DNA from 2 places in the Streptomyces sp. NPDC046349 genome. Region 2 is predicted to be linked to the other one. Evidence: riboswitches for the same ligand, from Rfam matches in the RefSeq annotation. Region 2 holds a riboswitch; the other holds the start of a gene.
What was found. A riboswitch is a leader RNA that binds a small molecule or an ion and turns the genes downstream of it on or off. The one in region 2 is predicted to bind cobalamin.
Positions count from the first base shown of each region.

Region 1: another riboswitch for cobalamin. It lies ahead of ACZ6JS_RS21525 (ABC transporter substrate-binding protein); the one in region 2 lies ahead of cobN (cobaltochelatase subunit CobN).

Region 1 is NZ_JBVJFK010000009.1:28,319-35,831, reverse strand. It holds gene ACZ6JS_RS21560 (PfkB family carbohydrate kinase) at 1-1,019, shown strand, start outside; gene ACZ6JS_RS21555 (serpin family protein) at 916-2,187, opposite strand; gene ACZ6JS_RS21550 (glycoside hydrolase family 18 protein) at 2,253-3,581, opposite strand; gene ACZ6JS_RS21545 (hypothetical protein) at 3,712-4,107, shown strand; gene ACZ6JS_RS21540 (SMI1/KNR4 family protein) at 4,139-4,666, shown strand; tRNA gene ACZ6JS_RS21535 (tRNA-Trp) at 4,737-4,813, shown strand; gene ACZ6JS_RS21530 (PASTA domain-containing protein) at 4,962-5,606, opposite strand; cobalamin riboswitch at 5,722-5,861, shown strand; gene ACZ6JS_RS21525 (ABC transporter substrate-binding protein) at 5,904-6,896, shown strand; gene ACZ6JS_RS21520 (FecCD family ABC transporter permease) at 6,893-7,513, shown strand, end outside.
Region 2 is NZ_JBVJFK010000007.1:47,599-55,111, forward strand. It holds gene ACZ6JS_RS17655 (immunity 49 family protein) at 1-441, shown strand, start outside; gene ACZ6JS_RS17660 (hypothetical protein) at 533-754, shown strand; gene cobN (cobaltochelatase subunit CobN) at 888-4,505, opposite strand; cobalamin riboswitch at 4,546-4,673, opposite strand; gene ACZ6JS_RS17670 (cobalamin biosynthesis protein CobG) at 5,088-6,338, shown strand; gene ACZ6JS_RS17675 (precorrin-8X methylmutase) at 6,343-6,990, shown strand; gene ACZ6JS_RS17680 (precorrin-2 C(20)-methyltransferase) at 6,987-7,513, shown strand, end outside.

The sequences.
Region 1 (7,513 bases), on a different contig from region 2:
CCACCGACTACGACGTCCTCGTACTCGGCGAGGTCCTGGTCGAGATCCACGCGGGCACCGCCCTGCGCGAAGCCGCCGACGGCACCGCGGCCCGCCTCTCCTACTCCGGCGACGCCCTCAACGCCGCGGCCGCCTCCGCTGCCGCCGGAGCCCGGACCGCGCTGCTCGCCGTGGTCGGCGACGACGAGCTCAGCGTCCCGCTGCTGCGGCGGGCCGCCGAACTCGGCGTGGACGTCTCCCACGTCCGCCGCGCCCCGCGCCCCAACGGCGCCTACCTGCTCTCCGCCGACCCCCGCGGCGACCGCGAGTTCGTCTACTGGCGCACCCGCAGCGCCGGATCCACCCTCGCCCCGCGGCACATAGAATCCTGGGGCGCACTGCTGACCCGCTGCGGGGCGCTCGTCACCAGCGGGATCACCGGCGCCCTGTCACCGAGCAGCCGGGCCGCCGTCCTGGCCGCCGCCCGCCTCGTCCACCGGGCGGGCGGGCAACTGACGTACGACCCCAACTTCCGCCCCCGGCTCACCGGCCGTTCCGAGGCACGGGCCCTGCTTGCCCGCATCGCCCCGCTGACCGCACTGCTCAAGACCTCCTGCCCGGCCGACGCGCAGGCCCTCGTCGACACCGCCGACCCCCGTACCGCCGCCGCCCGGTTGCGCGCGCTCGGCGCCCCTACGGTCGCGGTCACCGCGGGCGCCGGCCGGCTCCTGCTGGACGACGGCACGAGGGCGGTCCACCACCCGGTGCCCGTGAACCCCGCACCGGTCGACGCGACGGGTGCGGGCGACTGCTTCGCGGGCACCGCGACCGCCCGGCTCGTCCTCGGTGACACCCTCGAGGACGCCGTGGCCCACGGCATCGCCGCCGCCTCCCTGTCGGTGTCCGGCCGCGGCGGCACCGGGCGGATCCCGGCCTTCACCGAGACGGCGGCGCTGGCGGCCGCGCACCGGGGAAGGGCGGCGGAGCGAGCGGGTCGGCCACTCCCGGCCGAGGCTGCGCCGCCGGTTCGGGATCGGTGACCCAGCCCGCTGCCAGGACCAGCCCGGAGGCGCGGTGGACGGCCAGGAACCCGAAAGGCCGGTCGAACCTGATCACGGCGCGCCGGGCCCGGTGGTTCACCGGCCGGGCGGCCCCGCCCGGCCGGGCGGCGATGGCGGTGACCGCCGCCGCCTCGAACCCGGTGGCGTGGAACCGGGCCATGGCCGACTGCCGTGCCGAGGCGATCGCCAGGCCCTCCCTGCTGATCCCGGGGAAGTGCCCGTAGGCCTCGTCGGTGGCGGTCAGGAGCCCGAACAGCGCCGCGTCCTCCAGCAGGTCGTGCTCCGCGGACAGCGAGAAGGCCACCGTGGACACGGACAGCTGGGGCTGCGGACTGAACGCCTCCACCGTCGCGATCGCCAGCCCGGGTCCCGGGCTTCCGTCCGGGAGGGCGCCGCCCGCCACGGACGGGAGGGTTCCGGAGATGGCCGCGATGCCGGCGGCCAGCACCTCGGCGGCCGGCGCCGCAGGGCCGCCGAGCACCAGGTGCACGTCCACGTCCATGTCGTCGTCGCCGGTGACCTCCAGGGCCGTGACCGGACCCGCAGGGCCCTCGGCAACCCGGACCGGATCCAGCGAGGACGTGGTACGCGACAGCTGCCGCAGGACGCGCCCGGCCCAGGGGCCGTCGGACGGCCGGCCCGGAAACTCCCGGAACGGCTCCGCCCACTTCAGCGTCAGGGCGAGCGCGGAGGCGAGCACGAGACGGGTGTCGTCCTGCAGGGTGACCGGCATGCGTTCGATCAGGCCGCCCGTCCGGTCCGACGCCCACCCGTCCAGGGCCTTCGTGTCCGCTTCCAGGTCACCGGTCAGCGTGCCGCGGGTACCGGGCGGAAGCTTCGCCGACCACCCATCCTCCAGCGGCAGGCCGGCCGCGGTCCACAGGCCGGTCGCGGTGCTGAGCCCCCGTACGCCGGCCAGCTCGGCCAGCAGCTCTCCCGCGGCCGCGGCCGCGTCCTCGGCGGGTATGCCCAGGGCCTGGGCCAGTTCGTCGCGGGCGGGCCCGTCGGCGCCGTCCGCGAGCAGGGCGAGCAGCGGCCAGACCCCGGCCGCGGTGAAGACCGTGCCCCGGGTGCCGTCCACGGCCTGCGCGGCCCAGCGCGTGGTGAGGTGGTTGACCGCCCGTACCGTCGCATGCGTCTGTGTCATGCGGGGGAGCGTACGTGGAGGGACGCCGCCGGGCCGGACGCAAGTCCACGGCCCGGCGGCGCCGGTCAGCGGCCGCGCAGGCCCCGGTCGACGGCCGTCATCAGCTCGCCGGCGGCGGTGTCCGCGTCGAGCGACCAGAACATCGCGCCGCCCAGGCCGTGTTCGCGGATGTAGCCGGTCTTGGCGCGCAACACCCGGGGATCGTCGTACGTCCACAGGGTGGTGCCGTCGAAGAGCCAGGCGTGCCCGCCGCGCCGGTCCCGGTGGACCTGGTACGCACCCGAATCGGCCAGCTTCTTCAGCACCTTGTAGTCCTCGTACCCGGCGGCCCAGGTGGCCGGGGCCGGCCCGGTGGCGGGCTGCCCCAGGCCGTCCCCGCCCCCGCCGACGCCGGTCCAGCCCTGCCCGTAGAACGGCATGCCCATCACGAGCTTGCGCGCGGGCGCGCCGCGCCGCTTCCAGGCCTCCACGGTGCCGTGGACGCTGAAGTCGCCGCGCGCGTACAGGGCGGACTGCTGCGCGGTCCTCGGTTCGCCGGAGACGTGGAAGTCGTAGCCCTGGAGGTTGACGAAGTCCAGGTCGCGCATGATGCGGCGGACGTCGAAGCCCGCGTCGATCTTGGCCGGGGCGGTCGGCACGAAGGCGGTCAGCTCGTACCCGGCCTTCTTCCGGCTCCGTGCGTACGCGTCGAGCTGGGTGCGGAACTCCTTGACGAGCTCGGTGAAGTTGCGCTTGTCCTCGGGACGGTACTTCGTGTCGGTGTCGCCCGCGGAGCCGGGCCACTCCCAGTCGAGGTCGATCCCGTCGAACACGCCGGCGGCGGCTCCGGCGCCGCCGCGGGTGCCGTCCTGGGGGAGGTTGCCCTTGATGTACAGGTCGATGCAGGACTCGACGAAGGCCTTGCGGGAGGCCGGGGTGAGTGCGGCGTCGGAGAAGTGGGTGGACCAGCTCCAGCCGCCCAGTGAGATGAGCACCTTGAGACCGGGGTGCTTGGCCTTGAGTTCGCGCAGCTGGTTGAAGTTGCCGGCGAGCGGCTGGTCCCACGTGTCGGCGACCCCGTCGACGGAGTTCGCGGCGTCGAGCGGGCGGGCGTAGTCGGCCCAGGCGTCGGCCTCGCCGGGGACGTTGCCGGTGAAGCACTTGCCCTCCGCATTGACGTTGCCGAAGGCGTAGTTGATGTGGGTGAGCTTGCCGGCGGAGCCGTTCGCATCGAGGTCCTGGACCTGGAAGTCCCGGCCGTAGACGCCCCATTGCGTGAAGTAGCCGACCTTCTTGTACGCGCGACCTGATCCGCCCGCGGCGGCGGCGTCCGCACCGGCGGCGGGGGCGAAGGCGGTCAGCAGGGAGAGGGAACATGCGGCTACGGCCAGTCTGCCGAGCATGCTGCGGCGCATGGGCTTCCTTTGCGGATGCGAGGGATGGGCGTGAGCGCGTGAGGCGGTGCATGCCGGAAACTATTGGTCTGGACCAGAGCGGTCAAGGGGGCGGCCGGAACTCGGCCGCGCCGATCCGCGAGGGTGCCCCATGCTGTTCGATCCTGAGAAGACCCTGTTCGTCCGGGGGACCACCCCCGCACTGCTGGTGGCGGACGCCCCCGTGCACGACGCCCTGCCGGTGCTTGCCGCGCAGGACGGGGCGGTGCCCCCGTGCGAGGGGTGGAGCATCGTCCCCAGGCTCACGCTGTGCGTCGTGGACGGCCCCGGCGATGCCGGGCTGGTCGTTCCCGCCATGGCCGCGCCGGTGCTCGACGGATCCGGCGGAAGCCCCCGGGCCGGCGACATGGCCGACTGGTGCGCGGACGCCGAACGGGCGGGCGGAGTGGTCGTCCTGTCCCTCGAGGCGCTGCCCGAGACGCTGGACTGGCCGCACCTCCTGCGCTCCGGCACCTCCCGCGGCGGCTTCCTTCCGGCCCTGGCCTGACCTGCGGGCGTCGCCCCGTTAGTGTGTGCGGGTGACGCTCAACGACGATCGACGGTTCCCCGCCGCACTCGCCGCCGCGCTGGCGGTCCCCTTCGGCCACGCGGACGGAGACGGGGTCGACTTCGACCCCTTCGAAGCCTTCCTGTCCGCCGAGGACACCGACGACTGGTTCAGGGCGTGGACGGGGAACAACGACGTGGACGGCGGCGCCTTCCGTGTCTTCGGCCAGGACGGATCCGGCGGATACGCGGCGTTCTGGATGGTCCGCCCGGGCCGGCCGCTCGCCGAACAGCCTGTGGTCTTCCTCGGGTCCGAGGGGGAGACGGGCGTCGTCGCGCGCGACCTGGACGACTTCCTGTGGCTGCTGGCCGACGGGTGCGGCCCGTACGAGGCTGCCGCGCCCTACGGGGCCGACCGGACCTCGCGCCCGGACGAGGCCCTGACGGCCGTCGCCGACCGGTTCGCCCCGGGCGCGCGGCGTACGGCCGGTGCCGTGGTCGAGCTGGCGGCCGAGGAGTTCCCCGGCTTCGACGACATGATCATGGAGCTCTGTCGCTGATCCCGTCCGGCGACGCGACGGGAATTCACTGGATCGCAGGGCCCGGCCGTGCCATGGTTGGTCTCGCCGAAGGGGTGTAGCTCAGCTGGTCAGAGCAACGGTCTCCAAAACCGTAGGCCGCAGGTTCGAATCCTGCCGCCCCTGCCATGAGGGAAGGGAGCCGAGCGGCTCTCGTCCTCGCCGAAGTATGAGCCCCGTCGATGGTTCGACGGGGCTCGGCCGCGTTAAAGGCCGGCCGGGCGGCCGTCGTCTCGCGAGGTCGGCACCCCGCCAGGGTCGGAACCGCGGGAAAGGCCTACGGGCAGGACTCTTCCGTCTTGACGACCTGGAACGACACCGGCTGCCCCGTCAGAGCCGTCCCCGGCTTCGGATCCTGGGAGCACACCTTCCAGTTCGACTCCTGCAGCACCATGCGGCTCTGGACGGCGTCCTTCACGGTGATGCTCGCGTGGGACGGCAGCGCCCCGCGGACGGCCTTCATGCCCTGCCCGGCGAAGTCCGGCATCGTGCTGCCCGCAGGCTTCGGGGGCGGTGCGTCGGCGGCCGGGCAGGACTCCTCCAGCTTCACGGCCCCGAAGTCCACGGTCGTACCCGTGTCGACGTCCGCGCCGGCAGCCGGAGTCTGGGAACAGACCTTCCAGTTCCGGTCGAGAGCCTGGAGCCGGTCGCGGCCCAGCGCGTCGTGGGACTTGAGGAGGGCGAACCCCGCGGCCTGCGCTTCGTCCTGGGCGCTCTGGAGTCCCTTGCCGACCATGTCCGGGAGGGTGGCGGTCTTCGCGGAGGTCGGGGCACTGGAGGCCGGAGCGGGGGCGGAGTTCGCGGCGGGCGCGCTGGGCGCAGCGGGGGGCTTGCCGGTGTCGGTGGTCTGCGGATTGCATGCGGTGAGGGCGAGAAGTGCGGCGGCAGTGGCGGCGAGAGCGGCGGTGCGGTGTGTGCGCATCACGCCATCGTGTCCGGTGTGTGGGCGGCGTGAGGTCTGTTGACGTACCCGTGACACAGCGCGAGCCCGCGTGACCGCGGGACTCTCAGGGCCCGGCACCCCGGTCCACGTGCGCGTTCTGGCAGACTGGGGGCGCACGACCAGGCGGTGCAGGACAGGAAACCGGTGCGATTCCGGTGCGGTCCCGCCACTGTGACCGGTCCTCCCCGCGCGGGACACCGGGAGTCAGACACTGACGCACCGCCTCTGCTCCTTCACGACGACCAGGGGACGCGGATCCCCCGGAGAGGCCACGCCATGTCGCGTTCCCGCGCCGCCCTGCGCGCGCTCACCCCTGTCACGCTTCTGATATCCCTGACCGCCTGCGCCGGCTCACCCGGCGGCGGGCAGGACCGTGCTGCGGAGGACGCCGCCGCGCCGGGCTTCCCGTACACCCTCACCAACTGCGGTGTGAGCAACACCTATCAGGCCCCGCCCCGGCGGGCGGTCACCATGAACCAGCACGCCACCGAGCTCATGCTCGCCCTCGGCCTGGGCGACCGGATCGCCGGCACCGCCTACCTCGACGACGCCGTACTGCCCGCCTACAAGCCCGCCTACGACAAGATCAAGGTGCTGGCCGAGGAGTACCCCTCCAAGGAGATCCTGCTCGGCGCCGATCCGGACTTCGTCTACGGCGGTTACGCCAGCGCCTTCGACAGGACGCAGGGCCGCGACCGCGAGGGACTCGCCGAGTCCGGCATCGACTCCCGCCTCAACGTGGAGTACTGCACCGAGGGGCCCGTCGGCCTCGACCAGCTCAAAACCGAGATCACCGAGGTCGCGCGGACCTTCGGAGTACCCGACCGCGGTGCGAAGCTCATCGAGGACGAGCAGCGCCGCATCGACGCCGTGACCGCCCGCGTCAAGGACCTCCCCCGGCCGACCGTCTTCGCCTACGACTCCGGCGAGGGCACCGCCTCCACCTCCGGAGGCAACGGCGTGGGCAACGAGATCATCTCCCTCGCAGGCGGCTCCAACGTCTTTGCCGACCTCAAGGACACCTTCGGCGACGTCGCCTGGGAGAAGGTCATCGAGCGCAAGCCCGAGGTCGTCCTCATCTACGACTACGGCGGTACCACCGTCGAGGCCAAGAAGCAGCGCCTGCTGAACGACCCGGCACTGGCGGACGTGCCCGCCGTGAAGAACCGGCGGTTCGTCGTGCTGCCGCTCTCCTCGGCCGTCCTCGGCGTCCGCGTGGCGGACGCGGTGGAATCGCTGGGGAGCCAGCTCCACCCGAACCCCGCGTGAGGCTCCGCACCGGCGCGGTCCTCGCCGTCCTCGCCGCCGCGCTCGCCGTCTCGGCGATCGCGGGCCTGGCGCTGGGGCCCGTACGGATCGCCCCCGGCCGCGTGCTCGACATCGTCATCGGCGGCCTGTCGGGGAACCGGCCCACCGGGGCCTTCGCCTCCATCGTGTGGGACGTGCGGATGCCGCGGATCCTCCTCGGCGCCGTCGTCGGAGCGGGGCTCGCCGTGGCGGGCACCGTGCTCCAGGCCCTCGTACGCAACCAGCTCGCCGACCCGTTCCTCCTCGGCGCCTCCTCCGGGGCCTCCGCCGGAGCCGTCCTCGTGATCGTCTTCGGCACGACCGCGGCCGGTTTCGGCATGGGTGTGCCGCTGGCCGCCTTCGCGGGCTCCATGGCCGCGCTCGTCGCCGTCTACGCGATGGCCCGGCGCGGCGGCACCATGACCACCGGCCGGCTGATCCTGGCCGGCGTGGCCGTCCAGTACATCCTGTCCGCTCTCACCAGCCTCGTCCTCGTCCTCGCCGCGCACCCCGACCAGATCCGCTCCGTGCTGTTCTGGACCCTCGGCGGGCTCGGCGGGGCGCGCTGGGACGAACTGGCCCTGCCCACCACCGCGCTC
Region 2 (7,513 bases):
GTCCCGCTGGAGACGCTGCGGCAGGACGACACCGTCGACGCCTACGTCCTGCACTGGATCGACACCCTGCAGACCTACCTCTCCGGCGGCCCTGGCGACGCGGTCGTCGAGAAGCTGCTCGCCACCATGCAGGCGTCCCTGCCCGAGGCGCTGACCCACTCTCCGGACGAGTTCGTCAACCGCGTCGATTACCAGCCCGTCGCGCTCTTCCACCGCCTCTTCACCCGGGACCACCAGGCCTTCGGCGAGGCGCTCACCGAGGCCCTCGCCGAACACGGCGGCTACTGGGGGGAGTCCGGGGCGCCGCGCGCCCGAGTGGCGCTCGGACCGCTCGCCATGGCCTGCCTCGCCCACGATCAGGGCTTTCCGCTCGACCTGGAGCGGCTGCCGTACCTGCCCAGGTACCTCGTCGACGGCAAGAGGGTCGAGGACATCTCCTGACGCACCGGCGGCGTGCCGCAGCCCGAGCTGATTGTCCGATTGGGTTAGGTTTGCCCGCGTATGTGGTGTCGATGTTCCCGGAGGGACACTCATGGCGATCGATCTGGACAAGGTGCTCGACAAGGCGTGGGCCGACAAGCCGCTGGCCGACGTGCTGGCCGCTCCCGTGGCCGCGCTGAAGGGCGTCAGCGAGAAGGACGGCGAGCTGCTGCACGAGGCGTTCGGCGTCAGGACCGTCGCCGACTTCGGGCAGCTGAAGTACGTACGGTGGGCGCAGGCGCTCGTCGCGCTGAACCAGACCGTCAAGGTGTAGTCGCCCTCCGGCGGTGCGGGTACTCGGGGTACGCGGATCCGACCGGAGAAGGCCGCACGTGAGAAGGCCGTCCTCCCCACCCGCTGAAGCGGAGGAAGGACGGCCTTCGCCGTCGACGGGGACAGCCGGCGGGCTACTCCGCCTCACCCTCCAGGTTGCCCTCGGTGTCCAGGTACACCTGGCGCAGGGACTCCAGGACCTGCGGGTCCGGCTTCTCCCACATGCCGCGGGACTCCGCCTCCAGCAGGCGCTCCGCGATGCCGTGCAGGGCCCACGGGTTGGCCTCCTCCAGGAAGGCGCGGTTGACGGGGTCCAGGACGTACGTCTCGGTGAGCTTGTCGTACATCCAGTCCGCGACCACGCCCGTCGTGGCGTCGTATCCGAAGAGGTAGTCGACCGTGGCCGCGAGCTCGAAGGCGCCCTTGTAGCCGTGGCGGCGCATCGCCTCGATCCACTTCGGGTTCACGACGCGGGCGCGGAAGACGCGTGAGGTCTCCTCGACCAGGGTGCGGGTCTTGACCGTCTCCGGGCGGGTGGAGTCGCCGATGTACGCCTCGGGGGCAGTGCCGCGCAGGGCGCGGACCGTGGCCACCATGCCGCCGTGGTACTGGAAGTAGTCGTCCGAGTCCGCGATGTCGTGCTCGCGGGTGTCCGTGTTCTTCGCCGCGACCGTGATCCGCTTGTAGGCCGTCTCCATCTCGTCCCGGGCGGGCCGTCCTTCGAGGCCTCGGCCGTAGGCGTAGCCGCCCCACACCGTGTAGACCTCCGCCAGGTCGGCGTCCGTACGCCAGTCGCGGGAGTCGATCAGCTGGAGGATGCCCGCCCCGTACGTGCCCGGGCGCGAGCCGAAGATGCGGGTCGTCGCGCGGCGCTCGTCCCCGTGCAGGGCCAGGTCCGCCAGGGCGTGCGCGCGGACGTAGTTCTCGGACTCCGGCTCCTCCAGCGAGGCGGCGAGCCGGACCGCGTCGTCCAGCAGCCCGATCACGTGCGGGAACGCGTCGCGGAAGAAGCCCGAGATGCGCAGCGTCACGTCGATGCGGGGCCGGCCCAGCTCCACGAGCGGGATCGCCTCCAGCCCGGTCACGCGGCGCGAGGCCTCGTCCCAGACCGGCCGGACGCCGAGCAGCGCCAGGGCCTCCGCGACGTCGTCGCCCGCCGTGCGCATCGCGCTCGTGCCCCACAGGGACAGGCCGACCGAGGCCGGCCACTCGCCGTTGTCGGTGCGGTAGCGCGTGAGCAGGGAGTCCGCCAGGGCCTGGCCCGTCTCCCACGCCAGGCGGGACGGGACGGCCTTGGGGTCGACCGAGTAGAAGTTGCGGCCCGTCGGCAGGACGTTGACCAGGCCGCGCAGCGGCGATCCCGAGGGGCCGGCCGGGACGAACCGGCCGTCCAGGGCCGCGACCACGTGCGCGATCTCGTCCGTCGTGCCGGCCAGGCGCGGGACCACCTCGCGGGCCGCGAAGGACAGCACCTCCGCGACGTCCGCCGGCTGGTCCGCCGCGACCGAGGCGACGGCGTCCGGCGCCCAGTCGGCGTCCTCCATCGCCTGGACCAGGGCGCGGGCCTGCTCCTCGATGTCGTCCGCGGACGTACGGGTGGCCTTCGACTCGTCGAGGCCGAGGGCCTCGCGCAGCCCGGGCAGGGCCGTCGTACCGCCCCAGATCTGGCGGGCGCGCAGGATCGCGAGGACGAGGTTGACCCGGGCCTCGCCCGTCGGGGCACCGCCCAGGACGTGCAGACCGTCGCGGATCTGGGCGTCCTTGACCTCGCACAGCCAGCCGTCGACGTGCAGCAGGAAGTCGTCGAAGCCGTCGTCGTCCGGCCGCTCCTCCAGACCCAGGTCGTGGTCGAGCTTCGCCGCCTGGATCAGCGTCCAGATCTGGGCGCGGATCGCCGGCAGCTTCGCCGGGTCCATCGCGGAGATCTGGGCGTACTCGTCCAGGTGCTGCTCCAGGCGCGCGATGTCGCCGTACGACTCCGCGCGCGCCATCGGCGGCACCAGGTGGTCGACCAGGGTGGCGTGCACACGGCGCTTGGCCTGGGTGCCCTCACCCGGGTCGTTGACCAGGAACGGGTAGACCAGCGGCAGGTCGCCGAGGGCGGCGTCGGGTGCGCACGCCGCGGACAGGCCCGCGTTCTTGCCCGGCAGCCACTCCAGGTTGCCGTGCTTGCCCAGGTGGATCATCGCGTCGGCGCCGAAGCCGCCGTCCTCCGCGCGCGCCTGGATCCAGCGGTACGCGGCCAGGTAATGGTGCGAGGGCGGCAGGTCGGGGTCGTGGTAGATCGCGATCGGGTTCTCGCCGAAGCCGCGCGGCGGCTGGATGAGGATCAGGAGGTTCCCGCGGCGCAGGGCGGCCAGGACGATGTCGCCCTCGGGGTTCGCCGAGCGGTCCACGAACATGCTGCCCGGGGCCTCGCCCCAGTGCTCCTCCACGCTGCCCCGCAGCTCGGCGGGGAGCTCGGCGAACCAGCGCTTGTAGTCGGCGGCGGGGATGCGGACCGGGTTGCGGGCCAGCTGCTCCTCGGTCAGCCAGTCCTGGTCGTGGCCGCCGGCCTCGATCAGGGCACGGATCAGCTCGTCGCCGTCGCCCGAGACCAGACCGGGGATCTCGGTGACCGGGCCGAAGTCGTAGCCCTCGGCGATGAGGGTGCGCAGCAGCTCCACCGCGCTGGCCGGGGTGTCCAGGCCGACCGCGTTGCCGATGCGGGAGTGCTTGGTCGGGTACGCGGAGAGGACCAGGGCGATCTTCTTGTCGCGGCGCTCGATGTGGCGCAGCCGGGCGTGGCGCACGGCGATCCCGGCGACCCGGGCGGCCCGCTCGGGGTCTGCCACGTACGCGGGCAGGCCGTCCTCGTCGAACTCCTTGAAGGAGAACGGGACGGTGATCAGACGCCCGTCGAACTCGGGCACGGCCACCTGCGTCGCCGCGTCGAGCGGGGAGAGGCCCTCGTCGTTCTCCTCCCAGGCGGCTCGGGAGCCCGTCAGGCACAGGGCCTGCAGGATCGGCACGCCGAGACCGGCGAGCGCGCCCGCGTCCCAGGACTCGTCGTCGCCGCCCGCCGAGGCGGTGGCGGGCTTGGTGCCGCCGGCCGCGAGGACGGTGGTGACGACCGCGTCCGCGGAGCCCAGGGCCGCGACGAGCTCCGGCTCCGGGCTGCGCAGGGAGGAGACGTAGAGCGGGACCGGCCGGGCGCCGTGGGCCTCGACGGCCTCGCAGAGCGCGTGCACGAAACCGGTGTTGCCGCTCATCTGGTGGGCGCGGTAGTAGAGCACGGCGACCTCGGGGCCGTCCGTCCGCTGTGCGGTGCGCTCCAGCGGGCCCCAGGTGGGGGCGGCGGCGGGCGGCTCGAAGCCGTGGCCGGTGAGCAGGACGGTGTCGGAGAGGAACCGGGCCAGCTGCTCGAGGTTGGCGGGGCCGCCGTGCGCGAGGTAGGCGTGCGCCTCTGCCGCGATGCCGATCGGAACCGTCGAGGCCTCCATCAGCTGGGCGTCCGGCGCCTGTTCGCCGGTGAGGACCACGACCGGGCGGGTCTGGCCGGGGGCCAGCAGCAGGTCCAGGCCGTCCTGCCAGGCCCGCAGGCCGCCGAGGAGGCGTACGACGACCAGGTCGGCACCCTCGAGGAGGCCGGGGAGGTCGTCGAGGGGAAGGCGGGAGGGGTTCGCGAACCGGTACGGGACGGGGGCGTCCGCCGTGTTCGCTGCGCGAGCGCTGAGCAGATCGGTGTCGGACGTCGACAGCAGCAGGATCATGCGGCGGCAGGCCTTCCTCGGGGTTTCCGCGCCCCGGGCAGTGAGGACAGCGGGAGTTCCTGACTCACCCGGCCCAGTGGCGCTGCCGGGTTCACAGTGGCGGGACCGCGCCGGATTCGCACCGGGCTTCCTCCCATGTCGCCGTCCTCGGCGACGGCGGACCGTATGGGCCGCCGGAGGGTCATCCTAGGTGGCGTTCGTGGTGGTCGGGAGTGGGGGTGGCTCCGCCGGTGGGGCGGGGTGCGGTGGGCGGGTGCGGTGGACGGGTGCGGCGCCGTCGCGGGGGCTCTGCCCCCGGACCCCCGCGCCTGAGACGCCGGCGGGGCTGGAAGGTGCCGGCGGGACCGGAAGGGGGCGGGGCGGCGGGAAGGTGCCATCGGGACCGGCAGGGCCGGCGGGCTTCACAGGGGGCTGAGGGGGCGACGGGGCCGGAGGGGCCGAAGTGGCCGGCGGGCGGGTCCGGGCGGTGGGGGGTGGACCGAGCGGCGGGGCGGGGGGATGGGGTTGAGAGCGGGCGGCGCGTGACGGAGGGTGGCGGCGGACACAGTTCCGGTGAGGGGAAACGTGGGTATGCTCGCCGCCATGCCCCAGCCGCCCTCCGCCGTATCGCGGGACGAACCCGTCATACGGGACCGTGGTGACGCCTGCCCCGGCGCGCTCAGGCTCCACCCGGCGGACGACGGGCACCTCGCGCGCGTCCGGATCCCCGGCGGGGCGCTGACCGCCCACCAGGCCTCGCTCCTCGCGTCGGCCGCCGACCGGTTCGGCGACGGGCACCTCGAACTCACCTCCCGCGGCAACGTGCAGTTGCGAGGCCTCTCCGACGGCTGCGGCGCCGGCCTCGCCGCGCTGCTGGACGCCGCCGGTCTGCTGCCCGCGCCCGGGCACGAACGCGTACGCAACATCGTGGCCACCCCGGCATCGCAGGACGTCCTGCCCCAGGTGCGCGAGCTCGACCGGCTGCTGTGCGCGAACGCCCGCGTCACCGCACTGTCCGGCCGGTTCCTGTTCGCCGTCGACGACGGGCGCGGGGACGTGGCCGCCCTGGAACCCGACATCACCGTGCTCGGGCGGCCCGGCGACCGGGCACTGGTACGCCTCGGGGCGGCCGCCGGCGCCGTGGCCGTCGCCGCGCGGGACGCCCCGCGGGCCGCGCTGCTCGCCGCCGAGTACTTCCTCGACGCCGCGGACGCGGCCGGTACCCGAGCCTGGCGCGTGGCCGAGCTGCCTCCCGGACACACCCTGGAGGAGCGGGAGTTCGCCGTCCGCCTGGCCGCCGCGGGCATCGACACGGCCCGCGCCCCCGAGGTGGACTGGCCGTACACCGCCCCGCCGCCGCCCGGCCCGCACGATCCCCTCTGCGTCCTGCCCCCGTTCGGCCGGCTGAGCAGCGACCAGTGGAGGGTCCTGGTACGGGCAGCGGAGAGCGGCGACGGCATGCGGATCACCCCGTGGCGCACCGTCGTCCTCCCGGGCGCCCCGGACCCGGCCCCCCTGGCGGCCGCGGGACTCGTCGTCTCCGCGGACAGCCCCTGGCGGTCCGTCACCGCCTGTACCGGGCGCCCCGGTTGCGCGAAGTCCCTCGCGGACGTACGCGCCGACGCGCGCGCCCTCGTGGAACGGGCGCGGGGGCCGCTGCCCGTGCACTGGTCCGGCTGCGAGCGCCGGTGCGGCCACCCGCGGGGAACGCAGTGGGTGGACGCCCTCGCCACCCAGGACGGATACCGGCTCTCCGTGGGCGGACGCAGCCTGCCGCACCGGCCGGACCTGGCGGCCGCCCTCACGGCCGCACGCGAGACCACCTCATCACCCCAGAGTCCGAAGACGCAGTGAAGAAATGAGCGAGTACACCGTGTTTGAGTACGAGAAGGACGGCGCCGCGATCTACCGCCAGTCCTTTGCCACGATCCGCGCCGAGGCGGATCTCTCCGGGCTGCCCGCCTCGGTCGCCCAGGTCGCGGTGCGCATGATTCACGCCTGCGGGATGACCGACCTCCCGCAGGACCTGGGGTACACCCCCGAGGTGGTGCTGCGCGCCCGCGCCGCGCTGGAGGCGGGCGCACCCATCCTGTGCGACGTCCAGATGGTCGCCAGCGGTGTCACCCGCAAGCGGCTGCCCGCCGACAACGACGTGATCTGCACGCTCTCCGACCCGGCGGTCCCGGAGCTCGCCGCGAGGATGGGCACCACGCGCAGCGCCGCCGCCCTCGAAGTGTGGCGCGATCGGGGCCTGTTGGAGGGCTCGGTGGTCGCTGTCGGCAACGCGCCGACCGCGCTGTTCCGGCTGCTGGAGATGATCGAGGAGGGTGCGCCGCGCCCGGCCGCCGTCATCGGCGTGCCCGTCGGCTTCATCGGCGCCGCCGAGTCCAAGGACGCCCTCGCCGCCCACCCGTCCGGCCTCGACCACCTCGTCGTGCGCGGCCGCCGGGGCGGCAGCGCCATCGCCGCGGCCGCCCTCAACGCCATTGCGAGCGTGGCCGAATGAGCGACGCCCAGCCCAAGGGCCGCCTCTACGGGGTCGGGCTCGGCCCCGGCGACCCGAATCTGATGACCCTGCGGGCCGTCGAGGTGATCGGCGAGGCGGACGTCGTGGCCTACCACAGCGCCCGCCACGGCCGGTCCATCGCCCGCTCGATCGCCGCGAAGCACCTGCGTGACACCCACATCGAGGAGCCGCTGGTCTACCCGGTCACCACCGAGACCACCGACCACCCCGGTGGCTACCAGGGCGCGATGGAGGAGTTCTACGAGGCCGCCGCCGCCCGGCTGGCAGCCCACCTGGACGCCGGCCGCACCGTCGCCGTGCTCGCGGAGGGCGACCCGCTCTTCTACAGCTCGTACATGCACATGCACAAGCGGCTCGCCGACCGGTACGACACCGAGGTCGTTCCCGGTGTCACCTCGGTCAGCGCCGCCGCCGCCCGGCTCGGCACCCCGCTCGTGGAGGGCGAGGAGGTCCTGACCATCCTCCCCGGCACACTGCCCGAGGAGGAGCTGACCGCCCGTCT